2 regions of the Comamonas sp. 17RB genome follow, and region 2 is predicted to be linked to the other one. Evidence: riboswitches for the same ligand, from Rfam matches in the RefSeq annotation. Region 2 holds a riboswitch; the other holds the start of a gene.
What was found. Region 2 has a riboswitch for manganese ahead of mntP (manganese efflux pump MntP). Riboswitches for the same ligand answer to the same signal wherever they lie in the genome.
Positions count from the first base shown of each region.

Region 1: it holds a riboswitch for manganese, as region 2 does, so the genes downstream of both, QM470_RS18560 (TMEM165/GDT1 family protein) here and mntP (manganese efflux pump MntP) in region 2, are expected to answer to the same signal.

Region 1 covers NZ_JASHHY010000010.1:212,083-221,348, reverse strand. Annotated here, with positions in the region: gene QM470_RS18590 (EAL domain-containing protein) at 1-1,175, shown strand, start outside; gene QM470_RS18585 (KpsF/GutQ family sugar-phosphate isomerase) at 1,235-2,242, shown strand; gene QM470_RS18580 (KdsC family phosphatase) at 2,242-2,790, shown strand; gene lptC (LPS export ABC transporter periplasmic protein LptC) at 2,787-3,383, shown strand; gene rbp (RNA-binding regulator) at 3,498-3,989, opposite strand; gene rbp (RNA-binding regulator) at 4,224-4,559, opposite strand; yybP-ykoY riboswitch at 4,798-4,904, shown strand; gene QM470_RS18560 (TMEM165/GDT1 family protein) at 5,008-5,589, shown strand; gene metX (homoserine O-succinyltransferase MetX) at 5,705-6,835, shown strand; gene metW (methionine biosynthesis protein MetW) at 6,832-7,416, shown strand; gene otnI (2-oxo-tetronate isomerase) at 7,501-8,331, shown strand; gene QM470_RS18540 (glycerophosphodiester phosphodiesterase) at 8,454-9,266, shown strand, end outside.
Region 2 covers NZ_JASHHY010000005.1:278,455-287,720, forward strand. Annotated here, with positions in the region: gene QM470_RS11330 (response regulator) at 1-879, opposite strand, end outside; gene QM470_RS11335 (response regulator) at 977-2,149, opposite strand; gene QM470_RS11340 (cysteine hydrolase family protein) at 2,666-3,202, shown strand; yybP-ykoY riboswitch at 4,183-4,345, shown strand; gene mntP (manganese efflux pump MntP) at 4,365-4,934, shown strand; gene aspT (aspartate-alanine antiporter) at 5,585-7,270, shown strand; gene QM470_RS11355 (bifunctional aspartate transaminase/aspartate 4-decarboxylase) at 7,299-8,885, shown strand; gene QM470_RS11360 (M14 family metallopeptidase) at 9,141-9,266, opposite strand, start outside.

The sequences.
Region 1 (9,266 bases), on a different contig from region 2:
ATATCAACGACGCCATGGGCCACAGCTGGGGCGATGTGCTGCTCAAGGAAGTGGCACGCCGCCTGGAGCTGTGGTGCCGGCCCGGCGATGTGGTGGGGCGTGTGGGGGGCGACGAGTTCCTGATCATGATCGAAAGCCTGGCGCCGGACCTGGCCCAGGCCCATGCGCGTGCCGGGGCCATGGCCCTGAGCCTGATCGGCATCCTGGGACAGGCCTTCGAGTTGCAGGGGCGGGCGGTCCAGCCCTCGTTCTGCATCGGGGTGGCGGGTTTCCAGGGGCTGGAGCGCTCGGTGGACGAAATGCGCCAGTGCGTGGAACTGGCACTGGGCGAAGCCAAGACCCGGGGACGCAATGCCTGGAGCGTGTTCGACCCGCAGCTGCAGCGCACCGTGCGCGAACGTGCGGCGTTGGAGGTGGATATCCGCATGGCCCTGGAACAGGGCCATTTCTTATTGCATTACCAGCCGGTGGTGGATGCCGAGGGCCGGGTGCAGGGGGCAGAAGCCCTGGTGCGCTGGAAGCACCCGGAGCGCGGACTGATTCCGCCCGGGGCCTTCATTCCCGCCGCCGAGCAGATGGGGCTGATTTTTGCGCTGGACCGCTGGGTGCTGCGCCTGGCCTGCCAGCAGCTGGCGCTGTGGGCCCAGGATGCGGCCACGGCCGACTGGACCCTGGCGGTGAACCTGAGTGCCCAGGAGTTCCGCCATGCCGACTTTGTGCCCCGCATGCAGGACATTCTGCGCGACACCGGGGCGCGCGCCGACCGGCTGAAGCTGGAGCTGACCGAAAGCCTGATGCTGGACGAGGTGGAGGACAGCATCGCCAAGATGCAGACCTTGCGCGGCTGGGGCATCCAGTTCTCGCTGGACGACTTCGGCACCGGCTACTCCTCGCTGGGCTATCTGAAGCGCCTGCCGCTGTCGCAGCTAAAGATCGACCAGAGCTTTGTGCGCGATGTGCTGCTGGACGCGAACGATGCCGCCATTGTGCGCACCGTGATCGCACTGGGCCAGAGCCTGGGGTTGGAGGTGGTGGCCGAAGGGGTGGAGACCCGTGGTCAGCTGGATTTCCTGGTGGCCCATGGCTGCCGGCGGTTCCAGGGCTATCTGTTCGGGCGGCCGGCCGAGGCGCAGATGCTGCTGGCGCATGCCGGGCTGGTGGTGCCGGCGGGATAACCATGGGCGGTGCTCGCTGCTGCCCTGCAGGGGATGGGGCGGGCCGATAGAATTTCGCCATGAATGCTTCGCAAGTTGCTGTGCGCCCTGTTGCGCCAGAAGATCAGCGCGCCCTGGACCTGGCGCGCAGCACATTGGCCATTGAAGTGCAGGCCCTGCAGTCCATGGCGGACCGCCTGAACCAGGTGTTTGCCCAGGTGGTGCAGCAGATCCTGCGCCTGCCCGGCCGCGTGGTGGTGATGGGCATGGGCAAGAGCGGCCATGTGGGTCGCAAGCTGGCCGCCACGCTGGCGTCCACCGGCACCCCGGCGTTCTTTGTGCACCCGGCCGAGGCCAGCCACGGCGACCTGGGCATGGTCACCGACAAGGATCTGGTGCTGGCCCTGTCCAACAGCGGTGAATCCGACGAGATCACCTCGCTGCTGAGCGCCCTCAAGCGCCAGGGCGTGGGCATTGTGGCCATGACCGGCGGGCTGCAGTCCACGCTGGCACGCCATGCCGACTGGGTGCTGGACACCAGTGTCGAGCGCGAAGCCTGTCCGCTGAACCTGGCCCCCACCGCCAGCACCACGGCCCAGCTGGCGCTGGGGGATGCCCTGGCCATGGCGCTGCTGGATGCGCGCGGTTTCCGGGCCGAGGACTTTGCCCGTTCGCACCCCGGCGGATCGCTGGGCCGCAAGCTGCTGACCCATGTGGCCGATGTGATGCGTTCCGGCAGCGATGTGCCTGCGGTGCAGCCGGATGCCGACTTCAGCACGCTGATGCGCGAAATGGGCGCCAAGGGCCTGGGCTGCGCCGTGGTGGTCGATGCACAGCAGCAGGTGCAGGGCATCTTCACCGACGGCGATCTGCGCCGCTGCATCGAAGCGGGCACCGAGCTGCGCACGGCCACGGCCGGCCAGCTGATGCACGCCCGCCCCAAGACCGTCAGCACGGAAGCGCTGGCGGTGGACGCGGCCCAGTTGATGGAGCAGCACGGCATCACCTCGGTGATGGCGGTGGATGCCGCAGGCCGGCTGGCCGGTATCGTGCACATCCGTGACCTGATGCGCGCCAAGGTGATCTGATGGCCCACGCTGCTTTGCAATTTCCCCCCGATCTGCTGCTGAAGGCACAGAACGTGCGCGTGCTGTTCCTGGACGTGGACGGAGTGCTGACCGACGGCGGCCTGCTGTTTTCCGAGCAGGGTGAAACGTACAAGCGCTTCAACACCCTGGACGGACACGGCATCAAGCTGCTGCAAAAAGCCGGCATCACGCCTGCGGTGGTGACCGGGCGGGATTCGGCACCGCTGCGTCTGCGCCTGCAGCAACTGGGGGTCACCCATGTGCGCTACGGCACGGAAGACAAGCTGCCCGCTGCCCAGGCCATCCTCGATACGCTGGGGCTGGAATGGCACCAGGCTGCGGCCATGGGCGACGACTGGCCCGACCTGCCCATGCTCAGCCGCAGTGCGCTGGCCTGTGCGCCGGCCAATGCGCATGCCGAGTGCCTGGCGGTCGCGGATTTTGTGACGCCCCAGTCCGGTGGACAGGGGGCCGTGCGCGCGGTCTGTGACCTGCTGTTGATTGCGACCGGGGCCTACCGCCGGTTGCTGGAAGCCTATCTGCCATGATCCAAGCTGTCCGCCGCTCCTGGGAAAGCCTGTCCCTGTACCTGCCGGTGCTGCTGATGGCGCTGCTGGCGCTGGGCTCATGGTGGCTGGTGCGCAATGCGCCGTCTGCGCCCAAAACGGCGCAGGAGCGGTCCGTGGGCCACGACCCGGACTACACCATGGTCCACTTCATGGTGAAGGATTTCGATGTGCAGGGGCGCATGCAAAGCGAAATCCGGGGGGACCAGGCCGACCATTACCCCGATACCGATACCCTGGAAATCCAGAATGTGGATATGCGCGGCTATGCCCCGGACGGTGCCAAGACCACGGCCACGGCCAAGAAAGGCATCAGCAATTCGGATGCCTCGGAAGTCCAGCTGTGGGGCAATGCGGTGGTGATTCGGCAGCCTCTGCCGCCCAAGTCACCCATGCAGTTTGAAGGCGAGTTTCTGCATGCCTGGACCCAGGAAGAACGGGTGAAATCGCATTTGCCGGTGGTGCTGACCCAGGGCAAGGACCGGTTTACGGCCGACCAGCTGGATTACGACAATGTGTCGCGGGTGGTGCAAATGCAGGGGCGCGTGCGGGGGGTGCTGGAGCCCGGGCGTTAATACCGCGGACCGAATATGTGGCCGGCATGGCCGCGCAAAGATCCACGGGAAAGTTTCCATAAAAAAAGGCCTCTGTCAGAGGCCTTTTTTTGCAGCAGAGGTAATGCGGTGGGCTTATTCGCCGTTGTAGCCGCCACCACCGCCGCCGCCATAGCCGCCACGGCCACGCGGGCCCGAGCCATAGGGGCTGCGGAAGCCGCCGTCCTGGCGGCCGCCACCGTAGCCACCACCGCCTTCGCGGTCGCGGTTGTAGCCGCCACCGCCGCCACCACCACCGCCGTAGCTGTCGCGGCGGCCACCGCCGTCGCCATAGCCGCCACCGCCACCGCCACCACCGAAGCTGCGGGGCGGACGGGGTTCCATGGGGCGGGCTTCATTGACCACCAGGCTGCGCCCGCCCAGCGGCTGGCCATTCATGCCCTGGACGGCGGCACTGGCTTCGGCATCGCTGCCCATTTCCACGAATCCAAAACCTTTGGAGCGACCCGTGTCACGCTCCATCATGACCTTGGCGCTTGTCACGGTGCCAAACTGGGAGAAGGCCTGTTCCAGATCATTGTCACGCACGCCGTAGGGCAGGTTTCCTACGTACAACTTATTTCCCATCAATCGCTCCTCAATATCCTTCTTTGTTTGACCTATACAAGCCTTCATCGCACCGCGCGCTGGAAAACGGACCTGCAGATCACCCGCGGGAGTATTCCCGTAAAACATTATTAATGGGGGAGCAAAAGAAGCATTACCGTTGGGCGGGTAAATTTGTGACATTTCTAAACAAAAAAGGAACCCGAAGGTTCCTTTCTTTTCGCTTTGACGTTGAGGCGTAAAAGCGCGGGCTATTTAGTAGCTGTTGCGACGGCCACCGCCGAAATCGCCACCACCACCGTAGTTGCCGCCGCCGAAGCCGCCGCTGCGGGGAGGGCGGGGAGCCATCGGACGGGCTTCGTTGACCACCAGGTCACGGCCGCCGTGGTTTTGGCCGTGCAGGCCTTGGATGGCGGCTTGGGCTTCAGCATCGCTGCCCATTTCCACAAAGCCGAAGCCCTTGGAACGGCCGGTGTCACGCTCCATCATGACCTTGGCGCTGCTGACATTGCCAAATTCGCTGAAAGCTTGTTGCAGATCGTTGTCGCGGAAAGAGTACGGCAGGTTGCCGACGTAGAGTTTGTTACCCATGGAAGACTCCAGGAAAAAAGTGAAAACGCGATGGAGCCCTAGGTGTCCGCAAACGTGACGACGGTAGAGACGCTAACGCACTGGCCTCTGTGATAAGCACAAAAGCTCAAGGCATTATCAATCATAAGAATGCGAGTTTCACAGGGTATAGACAACTTTGTGCTGCTTACAACATGTCATCCGAGAAAACCCGGAAACCCCATTTAAACGCAGTGCACCACGGCGGGGCGGTAGAATGCCGTTTGTCTTTGGGGAGTAGCCCGTTTGGTACGCAAGGTGCCAAAAGCGTGCGTCAACAGACTTGGGGCTTTGCCCTATGGCGTACGCGGTTCTCTTGTTGGAGCTGGGCGAGACCATTGACTACACACCGATCCACGTGCCGGAGTCGGGGTGTGGTCAATGCGCGCTCGCAATCATCCGGCCGTGATTTACACAAGATAACCCCACCATGGACGCTTTCCTTGTTTCTACCGCCATCGTCGCCCTGGCCGAGATGGGCGACAAAACCCAACTGCTCTCCCTCGTACTGGCGGCACGCTTTCGCAAGCCCTGGCCCATCGTGCTGGGCATTCTGGTGGCCACGCTGGTCAACCATGCCCTGGCCGGCGCCGTGGGCGCCTGGGTGACCCAGATGGTCGGCCCGGACGCCATGCGCTGGATCCTGGGCCTGTCCTTCATCGCCATGGCGGTGTGGATGCTGATTCCCGACAAGCTGGACGATGACGGCACGTCCCAGCATTCCCGCTGGGGCGTGTTCGGCACCACGCTGATTGCCTTCTTCCTGGCCGAGATGGGCGACAAGACCCAGATCGCCACGGTGATGCTGGCGGCCCAGTACAGCGGCGCCTATGTCTGGGTGGTGGCGGGCACCACTTTCGGCATGATGCTGGCCAACGCCCCGGTGGTGTGGCTGGGCGACAAGCTGGTCAAGAAGGTGCCCATCCGCATGGTGCATCTGGTGTCGGCGGTCATTTTCCTGGTGCTGGGCTTGCTGGCGCTGTTTGCGCCCATGCTCAAGGATTTGGCATAATTGCCGCTCACGCGCCGATTTGCTACAGCTTGCGGGCGCTTTATAAATCCTGCTAAAGACCCGTCCGACGACATCTATCGACCCGGCCTCGTTTTTAGCGATGCCGGGTTTTTTCATGTCCTTCATCGCCACACCGCAATCCATGCATTTTCCGGATGCGCTGCCGCTGCAAAGCGGCCACAGCATCCGCGACTACACCCTTGCGTTCGAAACCTACGGAACGCTGAACGCCGACAAGTCCAACGCCATCCTGGTGTGCCACGCGCTCAACGCCTCGCACCATGTGGCGGGTGTCTACGAAGGCCAGCCCAAGAGCGAAGGCTGGTGGGACAACATGATCGGCCCGGGCAAGTCGGTCGATACCGACAAGTTCTTCGTCATCGGGGTCAACAACCTGGGCTCCTGTTTCGGCTCCACCGGCCCCATGCACACCAACCCCGACACGGGCGCGGTGTACGGCTCCAGCTTTCCGGTGCTGACGGTGGAGGACTGGGTCAATGCCCAGGCGCTGCTGCTGGACCGGCTGGGCATCCGGCAGATGGCGGCCGTGCTGGGCGGCAGCCTGGGCGGCATGCAGGCACTGAGCTGGACGCTGCAGTATCCGGAGCGCATGCGCCACGCCGTGGTGGTGGCCAGTGCGCCCAATCTGAACGCCGAGAACATTGCCTTCAACGAGGTGGCGCGCCGTGCCATCGTCACCGATCCGGATTTTCACGGCGGCGACTTCTACGCCCATGGCGTGGTGCCGCAGCGCGGCCTGCGGATCGCCCGCATGATCGGCCACATCACCTACCTGAGCGACGATGTGATGAACCAGAAGTTCGGCCGTGCGCTGCGCAACGGCCCGGACATCCAGTTCACCACCCAGGACATCGAGTTCGAAATCGAGAGCTATCTGCGCTACCAGGGCGACAAGTTCAGCGGCTACTTTGACGCCAACACCTACCTGCTGATCACCCGGGCGCTGGACTACTTCGACCCAGCCAAGAAGCACGGCGGCAATCTGAAGGCGGCGCTGTCCAAGACGCTGGCCAAGTTCTTCCTGGTGAGCTTCACCACCGACTGGCGCTTTGCCCCGGGGCGCAGCCGCGAGATCGTGCATGCCCTGCTGCAGAACCAGCGCGATGTGGGCTATGCCGAGATCGACGCCCCGCACGGCCATGACGCCTTTCTGCTGGACGACCCCCGCTACCTGGCCGCCATGCGCGCCTATTTCGAAGGCATTGCCAAGGAGTTCCGCGCATGACCGCCACCCCCACCATGCAAGCACTGGCCCAGCTGGTGCCCCAGGGCGCCCGCGTGCTCGATCTGGGCTGCGGCGACGGCGCCTTTCTGCAGTATCTGCAGCGTGAACGCGGCTGTACCGGCTACGGTGTGGAGATCAGCGACGACAACGTGCTGGCCTGCCTGCAGCGCGGCGTCAATGTGCTGCAGCTGAACCTGGATGAAGGCCTGGCCATCTTCGATGACAACAGCTTCGACATGGTGCTGCAGATAAACACTTTGCAACACTTGCGCAATACCGAAACGATGTTGCGCGAAACCGCGCGCGTGGGCCGGATGAGCGTGGTCACCTTCCCCAATTTCGCCCACTGGCCCAACCGCTTTTCGGTGCTGCGCGGGCGCATGCCGGTCACGCGCCACCTGCCGTACCAGTGGTATGACACGCCCAATATCCGCGTTGGGACGTACAAGGACTTCGAGGTGCTGGCGCACAAGAACCGCTTGAACGTGGTCGATTCCTTCGGCCTGCGGGAAGGCCAGGTGATTCGCACCCTGCCGAATCTGCGCGCCAGCACGGCGGTGTTCTGCCTCGAAAGAGGTTGATCTGGCGCACAGCCGGGCGCAATGTCGTCGCCTGCGACAGACCGGTGACAGACAGCAGGGCAGGGCGCTTCCGATAATGGGCCCATGCCCCAGTTCGCTGCCAACCTGTCGTTGATGTACACCGAGCTGCCGTTTCTGGAACGCTTTGCCGCTGCGGCGCGCGATGGTTTCCGGGCGGTGGAATACCTGTTTCCCTATGCCTATGCCCCAGCACAGCTGGCGCAGCAGCTGCGTGCCCATGGCCTGCAGCAGGTGCTGTTCAACGCGCCGCCGGGCGGCACCACACTGGACGCCATGGCCACCGCCTGGGATGCCGGTGCCCGCGGCACGCTGTGCCTAGCCGGGCAGGATGCTGCCTTCCGTGCGGGCCTGCAGCAGGCGCTGGAGTACGCCAGCGTCCTGCAATGCCCGCGCGTGCATGTGATGAGCGGCCTGCTGCCGGCGGGCCAAAGCCATGCCGGCGTGCAGGCCCTGGTGACGGAGCGCCTGCACTGGGCCGCCCAGCAGGCGCAGGATGCGGGGGTGGCGCTGCTGATCGAGCCCATCAACGGCCGCGACATGCCTGGCTACTACCTGCAGCGTCAGGACCAGGCGCATGCGCTGGTGCAGGCCGTGGATTCACCCCGGCTGCAGGTGCAGATGGACCTGTACCACTGCCAGATCGTCGAAGGCGATGTGGCCATGAAGCTGCGCCACTACCTGCCCACCGGGCGCGTGGGCCATATCCAGATTGCGGGCGTGCCCGACCGGCATGAGCCGGACAGCGGCGAGCTGCACTACCCCTATCTGTTCGATCTGCTGGACCAGCTGGGCTACACCGGCTGGGTCGGCTGCGAATACCGCCCGCGTGCCGGCACTTCGCAGGGCCTGGGCTGGCTGCAGGCCTATGCCCGCACGGACGCGGCAGAAATCTGAAAAACCCTTTGCAAGCGGTGCGCGGCGCCGCGAGGAGCCCTGCCTGTTTGGTGGTGAAATCAGGGGCAGAAAGCGCCGCGCCGCTGCGCGGATGGAAAAAACCTTTGCAACCGGAGACTGCCATGCCCGCCATCACCCGCCGCCACTGCCTGACCGCCACCGCCGCTGCACTGGTGGGCCCGTGGGGACTGACCGGCTGCAGCAGCCCGGCCCCGGCGCCTGCTGCGGCGGCCGCGGCACAGGGGGCCTCCCCCACCGCGCCCCGTACCGGCGCCTGGCCGCCCAAGCCGGCCCTGATTGCCCACCGGGGGGCCTCGGCCCTGCGTCCCGAGCACACGCTGGAGGCCTACCGGGTGGCCATTGCCGCCGGGGCGGACTTCATCGAGCCCGACCTGGTCATCACCCGGGATGGCGTGCTGGTGGCGCGGCACGAAAATGCCATCGCCATGCTCAACGCCGATGGCAGCCTGAAGGAGGCATCCACCGATGTGGCCGACCGCCGCGAATTTGCGGCGCGCAAGACCACCAAGACCATCGACGGCGAGCGCATCACCGGCTGGTTTGTGGAGGATTTCACGCTGGCCGAGCTGAAGACGCTGCGCGCGCGCGAGCGCATTCCCGCCGTGCGGCCGGCCAATGTGCGCTTTGACGGCCAGTTCGAGGTGCCCACGCTGCAGGAGATCATCGACCTGGCCAAGGCCGAGACCGTGCGCACCGGCCGCACCGTGGGCATCTACCCGGAAACCAAGCACCCCAGCTATTTCCAGTCGATCGGCAAGCCGCTGGAGCCGGTGCTGCTGCAGGTGCTGGCCGCCAACGGCTGGAACGACGCCCAGGCGCCGGTGCTGGTGCAGTCGTTCGAGGTGGACAACCTGCGCTGGATCCGCGCGCGCAGCACGGTGCGCCTGGTGCAGCTGCTCAGCCCCAAGGGCCAG
Region 2 (9,266 bases):
GGCAAAGGTGTGGGTGGCCTGCAGCTCCGCTGAAATCGAGGCGGTATGCGCCTTCACCCAGCGCTGTACCTCCAGCTCGCGCGCAAAGCCCTGCAGCACCGCCACCGCACGTGCCAGTGCACCCACGTCGTTCTGGTAGGCGGTGTGTGGCACTTCCTGCTCCAGGTCGCCGGCGGCGATACGCTCCACCGCCGTGCGCAATTCCACCGCAGAAACGCGGATGGAACGGACGATGAGCCAGGCGAGCAGCACGCTGGACAAGCCGCCCAGCGCCAGCAGGACCATGCCGCGCAGCCGGGTTTCATCGGCCAGAACCTGCACCGCCTTGAGGGTGGCGCGGGCACTCTGCTCCTTGGAAGTAGCGATGGCTTCCATGGTCTGGCCCACGGTGTCGCCCATCGTTCTGAACTCCCGGCTGGAAATGCGCAGCCGGGCCTCGTTCAGGCGGCCCTGGCGGGCCAGCTCCAGCATGTGCTCCAGGGCCTGGCGGTAGGCGGCATAGTTCTGCTCGAATGCCGCCAGTCTGCGCCGGTTGTCCTCCTGGCCGATGCGTTTGCGCAGCTCCGCCACTTCACGGTTGATGTCCGCATGCGCCTTGTCCAGTTGTCGCATGGCATTGGCGTGGTCCGTTTCATCGTTGGTCAGCAGCGCATCGCGCAGCGAGCGCTCCATGTCGGCATAGAAGAACTGCACGGCCCGCGCATCGGAGATGCCTTGCAGCTCGTTCTCGTACATGTCCTCGATCTGGTGGCTCACCTTTCCCACCGTGTACAGCCCGAGCATGCTGATCATGGCGGCCATCAGAAGCACCACCGCAAAGGCAGTGGCCAGCTTGGCCGTCAACGAAGAGCGGTGGTAGTGCTGAACCAGTCCGGTCATGGAATAAGCGCCTCTTCTCACGAGCAGTGCAGGGATCCGCTATCGGGGCCGCTCGCCCTGGCGGGGCTGGGGGCAATGGGGGAAAGGCACTCGAAAGCTAGGCGATGGAGCCGATGTCGCCTTTGGCGAGCTCCACGCTGCGTTGCTTTTCCAGCATGTCGGCATGGCTGTCGGCATAGGTCCGCGAAATCTCCTGGAACCGGTCCAGCACACCCAGGAAGGCGTCGAACACATCCGGGTCGAAGTGCATGCCGCGCCCCTCGCGCATGATGTCCACCGCTTTGCCGTGTGGCATGCCTTCCTTGTACACACGGCGGCTGATCAGCGCGTCATAGACGTCTGCCACCGCCATGATGCGGGCCGAGACGGGAATGGCATCGCCGGAGAGGCCCTGCGGGTAGCCGCTGCCGTCCCACTTCTCATGGTGGCCATAGGCGATCTCCTTGGCGTATTTCAGGAAGTCCACCGCCATGCCCAGTTGGTCTTCTGCATGCTGTATTGAATCCCGGCCCAAGGTGGTGTGGGTCTTCATGACCTCGAACTCCTGTGGCTCGAAGCGGCCCGGCTTCAGCAGGATCCGGTCGGGAATGCCGATCTTGCCGATGTCATGCAAGGGCGCGGACTTGAACAGCATGTCGATCACATTGCCATCAAGGTGTAGACGGAAGCGCGGGTGGTCTTTCAGCGCTGTGGCCAGCACCTTCACATAGTGCTGGGTCCGGCGGATATGGTTGCCGGTCTCGTTGTCACGGGTTTCCGCCAGCGAGGCCATTGCCAGGATGGTGACATCCTGGATGGCCGCCAGTTCGCGGGTGCGCCTGTGCACCTCGAAGTCGAGAAACTCATTCTGGTTCCGCAGGATGTCCGCCCCGATCTTGGCCTGCAACTGCGATGCCACGCGTGCCAGCAGAATGGGCGGATTGATGGGCTTGCTGATGAAGTCGGCCGCGCCGACCTCCAGTCCGGTGGTTTCATCGGCCGTGCTGGTCATGGCCGTCAAAAAAATGATGGGGATATGCCGGGTTCTGGACGACTCCTTGAGCCTGCGGCAGACCTCGTAGCCCGACATCCCGGACATCATCACGTCCAGCAGTACCAAGTCAGGAAGTGTTTCCTGGGCAATGATTTCCAAGGCCTTCTCGCCGGAACTGGCGAGCTTCAACTGGTATTTGGCCTTGAGCAGGCCCGACAGAAGCCACAGGTTGTCCGGTGAATCGTCCACCGCCAGAATCTGCGGGCGAAACGGCCTCTCTGTGGTTCCTGCAAGCATCAGATCTCCCTGGTAACGGGTGTCGAGACTCTCTTTTTCAGAATATCTACCATTGCTTACAGCTTGGCAACTTTTTCCCGACAGGGGCCCGTCCAGGTTGCGCTGGAACACCGTTGTGTCCCTCTCGCATGCACTGGGCGCAGTGCACCGGGCCATCAGCCTTGCTGGCACCCGGGAGGGCGGTCATGCCTCCCGATGATCGGCAGAGCCCGGCTTCCGATATCCCTTGGTACTGGCGCCGTGCCGAGGAGGCCTGCGCTGGCGTCGTCGCGGGGAGTCGTGGGAGTTGCCACAGCGGCGTCGCTATGGATGCTGCAGCGCAAAAACTTGCTACAGTGGGGTTCCATGGTTCGCTGCACACTCACCACCACTACCTCCACTACCTCCACGACCGCTGATTGCGGACCGTGTGAAGTGCCGTGAGCGATCGGTCGATCCACTTCCCAGGCCCGCCAGCAATGGACAGGGCTTTTTTTATGCCCTTGCGCCGCTGGCACCACGCAAGGAAATGCATACATGTTTGCCCTGTTAGTCCTCGATGTCCAAGTCGGGCTGGTCCACGGTCCCGAATCCATGTGGCGCTGCACCGAGATGCTGGAGACCATCAACACGCTGATGGCCCAGGCGCGGCGCGCCGGAGCCCCCATTTTTCTGGCACGGCACATCGGTCCCGTGGGCACGCCCATCGGCCCTGGCAGCCCGTTGACCGAACTGGCGCCGGAGTTGCAGCTGGACGGTAGTGAAGTGGTGTTTGAAAAGCACCGCCCCAGCGCTTTTGCAGGGACCGGTCTGCTGGACAAGTTCCACGCTGCTGGCGTGAGCGGCGTGGTCATCACCGGAATGAAAACCCAGTATTGCGTGGACACCACTTGCCGGGCTGCGCGCGATCTGGGCCTGGAGGCCGTGCTCATTGCCGATGCGCACACCTGCGCAGACAGCCCTCAGCTGCGTGCCGAGCAGATCGTGGCACACCACAACGCCACGCTGGCTGGAGCGTTCTGCTCGGTGGTGCCTGCACATGCCTGGAGTTTCCCGGTGCCGGCCCAGGCTTAGCGCACTGCCGCGCCGGCATGCTGAGGCCTGACCCATGCCACCGCCGGCCCTGCGCTCGGAGCTGGTGCGCAGGTATCCGAATGCCGGTGCGGTGTGTGGCGTGCGTTTAGCGCAAAGGGGTATCTGTTCTCATGCGATGGCGCCGGTGCATCGCTTCCATGTGCGCGGAGACCGTCGGGTGCGATCGCGTGTTGTGCTCCCTGTGGTTGGTGGCTGCCCCTGTTTGGCAACGGATGCCGAAGAAAAAAGCCGGTGCCTTGCGGCGTGCGTGGGAACTGAAGAGAGGGAGGGAGGAGACGCTCCCAGGCCCGGCAAAAAGGTAAAGCCTGTGAACGGTAGGACCTGGACTGGAATCAGTGCACCGCCATGCAGCGGTACAGGCGCTGCACGGTTCTCACGCTGATGGCGGATGCCCTGGGAAATCGCCGCATGGCATCTTCAAGGGCCGCGCAGGTGCTGGGGAACAGGGCGGTGTAGTACGCCCCTTCGACTTTGATAATGCACCGCCTCATTGATGACTCCTTGAACGTGATCTGCTGTCTACCGTTTATCGGCTAGTTTGTATCAAACTGAAACAGAATTGTGTAAAGACAGCGTCGGTCAGCGGTTGCTCTCGCTGCAGAGGCCACCTACAGGGTGACAGCGGAATGAAAAAGTCGCTGTCTTCTGGCGCGTCCGCCATGCCCGGCAGCGCAGCAGGGAGCAATGCACCGGGTCCGGCGTGGAACGATGGGCCGTTGCCATGCCACCCCGGGCCATGCATGGGCAGTGCCTTGCCTTGCGTGGCAAGGCTGTTGCAGGTGTAGGTGTGCCGGTGGCTGCAGCCAGGCTGCGCGCGCTATCCATGGCATGAAAACTTCCGGAGGACCCCGGAAGTGCGAGCGATGCGCTGCAAGTGCAATGCAACGCATTCCAGCTGTGAAATAAGGCCTTTGGCGCCATTCGCGAAAAGCGGACACGGCGCGTTTAGACTGCGGGTTCCCTTGGGGAGTAGCCTGCTTCCGCCCTGGAAGCGTCTGCGTCAACACACTCGGCATCTTCATGCTGTGGCGCAGACATCCGTTCTTCGGTTGGCGAGACCATCGGCATGTCACCACGACGCAGGTCGGGCAGTGGAGGCATGCCGTTGTGCTCAGGCCCGACCGTATTCTCAGAACCCCAGATGAACGCTGCTTCCGTCACCCTTTTGGCGCTCGCCATGTCCACGGATGCCTTTGCTGCCGCCATTGGCAAAGGATCCGCCCTTGTGAAACCCCGTTGGTCAGAGGCTGTGCGCACCGGCCTGATCTTTGGTGTCATCGAGGCCATCACTCCGCTGGTCGGCTGGGCGCTGGGCTATGCCGCTGCCGACTACGTCAAATCCTGGGACCACTGGATCGCCTTTGTCCTGCTGCTGGTGCTGGGCCTGCGCATGGTGGTGGGAGCGTTCCAGCACGCCGATGCACCGGAGATGAGCAAGCCCGCACGGCACGGGTTCTGGCTGCTGGTGGCCACCGGTTTTGCCACCAGCATCGATGCCATGGCGGTGGGCGTCGGCCTGGCGTTCCTGGATGTGAACATCACCGTGGTGGCGCTGAGCATCGGGTTTGCCACTTTCGCCATGGTGACGCTGGGCGTCATGGTGGGGCGCCTGCTGGGTCACATCACGGGCCGGTGGGCAGAGGCCGTGGGCGGCCTGGTGCTGATCGCCATTGGTTCGCTGATTCTGTACGAGCATCTGTCCGTCGCCTGAGAACGGCACCATATCCACGGCCAGTGCTGCACCGCCATCCATTGCAGCGCTGGTTCCGTGGATGTGTGAATGTGCCCCATTTTTCGACTGTGCCTGACCGCCACAAAGCTTCTGATGGGCATGCGCAGGGTGGGCCGTAAATAGGCCAAAGAGATATTTATGGGCGCCCATAAAAAATCCCGCTGCCGGCGGGATTTTTTATGAAGAAAAAGTTGCCGACAGCCAATGCGGCATGGTTTCTTGCCGTGCATAGGGGCTTGCGTTTTTATAGCAGGTCCATATTGGGGGCAGCCGAATTGCGTGATTTTTTCAGCGTGGCAGAACGCGCATGGGCCGCACTTTTGCGGCGTCCCAATATGCCGCCGTCACGGATATGGGTGCCATCGCCTTTCCCATTTTTTTCTGTCCTGTCAACCGTCTGCTGCCACCCATCCACATATGGGTATCAGGGCATGTTTTTTGTGCCGAAGTGTTTCAAAAACAGAGGTGTTCCACGCGAATTTTTGTCGGAGAAAAGGAGGACTCTGCGTCTGAAACCAGCGGATGCCATGCACCAATTTATCCGGCAGCGCCACCAAATCCTCGCTTTTGAGTGGTCATCTTTTATTGCGAATGTTCTGATAAAAGTTACGCACGAAGAAGGAGGTCTCATGCAGTACGTTTCCGGTATCTTCAAGCATTCTCCCGAGATAGCGCTCTTCCTTTCCCTGGCCTTGGGGTATTGGATCGGTAAATTCCAGTTCGGTAAATTCCAGCTCGGCGGAGTGGCCGGATCGCTGCTTGCAGCGGTCGCCATCAGCCAGGTGGGCGTGACCATCGACAACGGCGTCAAGTCGATTCTGTTCGCGCTCTTCATCTACGCCGTGGGTTTTGAAAGCGGCCCCCAATTCTTCCGTTCCCTGGGACGCCAGACCATCCGCGAGATCGTCATGGCGGCCGTGCTGGCGCTCAGTGGGCTGGTCACGGTGGTGGTGCTGGCGCGCATGTTCGAGCTGGACAAGGGCCTGGCGGCAGGCATTGCCGCTGGCGGACTGACGCAATCGGCCATCATCGGCACGGCCAGCTCTGCCATCGACAAACTGGGGCTGGCCGCAGACGAGTCGCAGCGCCTGCAGGCCAATGTGGCCATCGGCTACGCGGTGACCTATATCTTCGGCTCGTTCGGCGCCATCATTGTCTGCGTCAACATCCTGCCGTGGTTCATGCGCCGCAGCATCCGCGATGACGCCATCAAGGCCGAGGCCGAAGCCCTGAAGGGCGCACGGGTCTACGGCCACGGCGAGACGCCCGCACTGCCCGACATCGTGGGCCGCGTGTACCGCGTGCAGGTGGGGGCCGGCAAGACCGTTGCGGCGCTGGAGCACAGCGTCAGCGGCGGGCCGATCACGGTCGAGCGGGTCCAGCGCGACGGCAAGCCCATTGGCGTCAGCCCGGAGCTGGTGCTCCAGGACGATGACCTGCTGCTCATCGTCGGCCGCCGCAGCGGCGTGGTCGGGCTTGAAGCGCTGATCGGACCAGAAACGCTGTCCGAGCCCGGCATGGAGCTGGTGGTCACCACGCGCGACATACAGATTGGCGGCAAGGAGTTCGTGGGCCAGACCGTGCGCGCCATCATCACGCTCAGCACCGATCTGCGGCACGGCATCTACGTGCTGGGGGCATCGCGCGGCGGGGTGAAGCTGGACCTCAAGGACGACACGGTCATCGAAGCCGGCGACGTGGTCACCGTCCACGGCGTGCAGGAAGACCTGCAGCGCCTGGCAGGTCGCGTCGGGCCGGCCATCATTCCCAGCGACAAGACGGACTTTGTGTTCCACGGCCTGGGCCTGGTCGTCGGCCTGTTGATCGGCCTGTTCGTGGTGCGCATCGGCGCGATTCCACTGACCCTGGGCGCGGGCGGCGGTGCACTGCTGTCCGGCCTGGCCTTTGGCTGGTACCGCAGCCGCCACATGAACATGGGCAATATGCCCAGCAGTGCCTCCACGCTGTTGCGCGACCTGGGCCTGGCCGGCTTTGTCGCGGTGGTGGGCCTGCAGTCGGGCCAGGAAGCCGTGCACACGATTGCGCAGAGCGGCCTGTCCATCTTCCTGATTGGTGTGGTCGTGACGATTCTTCCGATGATCCTCACGATGCTGGTCGGCCGCTACGTGCTGCGCTATGACAACGTGGCGATCTTTGCGGGCGCGCTGTCCGGATCACGCAGCGCCAACCCTGCATTCGGTGAGGTGCTGGACAAGGCCGGAAATTCGATTCCGACCACCCCGTTTGCCGTCACCTATGCGCTTGCGAATGTGTTCCTGACGCTGTTGGGCCCTTTGGTCGTGGCCTTTGCCTGACTTCAACTTTGAAACGGAGTAGATTGAGATGACTGATTACAGCCAATTCACCAAGCTGAGCCCTTTCGAACTCAAGGATGAGTTGATCAAGCTGGCCTCCGGCCGACCCGCCAAGGACATGCTGAACGCCGGCCGCGGCAACCCCAACTTCCTTGCCACCGTGCCGCGCCGGGCCTTCTTCCGCCTGGGGCTGTTCGCGGCCACGGAATCGGAGCTGTCCTTTTCCTATATGCACGGCGGCATCGGCGGGCTGCCGCAGATCGAAGGCATCGAAGGCCGTTTCGAGCGCTTTCTCAGTGAATTCCAGGACCAGGAAGGCGTGGCCTTTCTGCGCCGCGCGCTGAGCTATGTGCGGGACCAGCTGGGGCTGTCCGCCTCGGAATTCCTGCACGAAATGGTGGAAGGGGTGCTGGGCTGCAACTACCCCGTGCCGCCGCGCATGCTGCGCGTCAGCGAGCAGATCGTGCGCCAGTATGTGATGCAGGAGATGGTGGGCGGCCGCGTGTCGGCAAAGAAGGTGGACATCTTCGCCACCGAAGGCGGCACCGCCGCCATGACCTACATCTTCGATTCGCTCAAGCAGAACAAGCTGGTGAGCAAGGGCGACAAGGTGGCCATCGGCATGCCGGTGTTCACCCCCTACATCGAGATTCCGGAGCTGGAAACCTACGGGCTGGAAGCCGTGGCAATCAACGCCGATCCGGAGGCCGGCTGGCAGTATCCGGACTCCGAGCTGGACAAGCTCAAGGACCCGGCGATCAAGATCTTTTTCTGTATCAATCCCTCCAACCCGCCATCCGTGAAGCTCAACGACCACGGCCTGGAAAAGATTGCCCAGATCGTCAAGAACGACCGGCCCGATCTGATGATCCTGACGGACGATGTCTACGGTACCTTCGCTGACGACTTCCGTTCGTTGTTCTCGGTGTGCCCGATGAACACCATCCTGGTGTATTCGTTCTCCAAGTACTTCGGCGCCACGGGCTGGCGGCTGGGCACCATCGCCCTGCACCAGAACAATGTGATCGACCAGAAGCTGGCGGCCCTGTCTGCGGCCGACAAGACCTCGCTCGAACACCGGTACGCGTCCATCACCACCGATGTGCCCGGGCTGAAGTTCATCGACCGTCTGGTGGCCGACAGCCGCACCGTGGCACTCAACCACACGGCCGGGCTGTCCACGCCCCAGCAGGTGCAGATGGTGCTGTTCTCGCTGTTCGCACTGATGGACGAGAGCAACCATTACAAGGCGGCGCTCAAAGGCGTCATCCGCCGGCGCCAGGGCGCGATGTACGCCGAGCTGGGCATCGAGGTCCCCGACGACGAGAACTCGGTGGACTACTACACCCTGCTGGATCTGGAGAAGATCTCCGAGCAGCTCTACGGCGCCGAGTTTGCGGCCTGGGTGAAGGGCAGCTTTGCGGCCAACGAGCTGCTGTTCCGCATCGCCGATGAAACCGGCATCGTGCTGCTGCCGGGCCGGGGCTTCGGCACCCCGCACCCCTCGGGCCGCGCCTCGCTGGCCAACCTCAACGAGTTCGAATATGCGCGCATCGGCCGGGCCCTGCGCAGCATGGCCGACGAGTACTACGCAGCCTGGAAGAAGAAAAAATGACGGCACCCCGGGCCGCTGCGCACCACCATGCGTGGCGGCTCGGACGGTCGGCTGTCAGGTTGAATGGGGCGGTATAGGTCGGAGTAGATCGGTATAGGCCAGCCGCCCCGCAGCCCCGCCAGCGATAAAAAAGCCCCGGAGCCTGAGCGCCGGGGCTATTTGTTGGGGTGGGATGTCCGGGGGCTGCCGATGGGCCGCGCCGCTGTGCCTGCGCACCGCTGCGCATCATTGCGCCTGGGGCTGCTTCAGTCCTATTCAGTCTTCTTCGAACACCAGGGTGGTGGGCGCCATCACGCGGGCCAGATCGCCCAGTGTGGGGATGATGCCCTGCTTCACATAGCTGTAGGGCGTATCGGGCTCCAGCGCGGCGGCGGCCACATT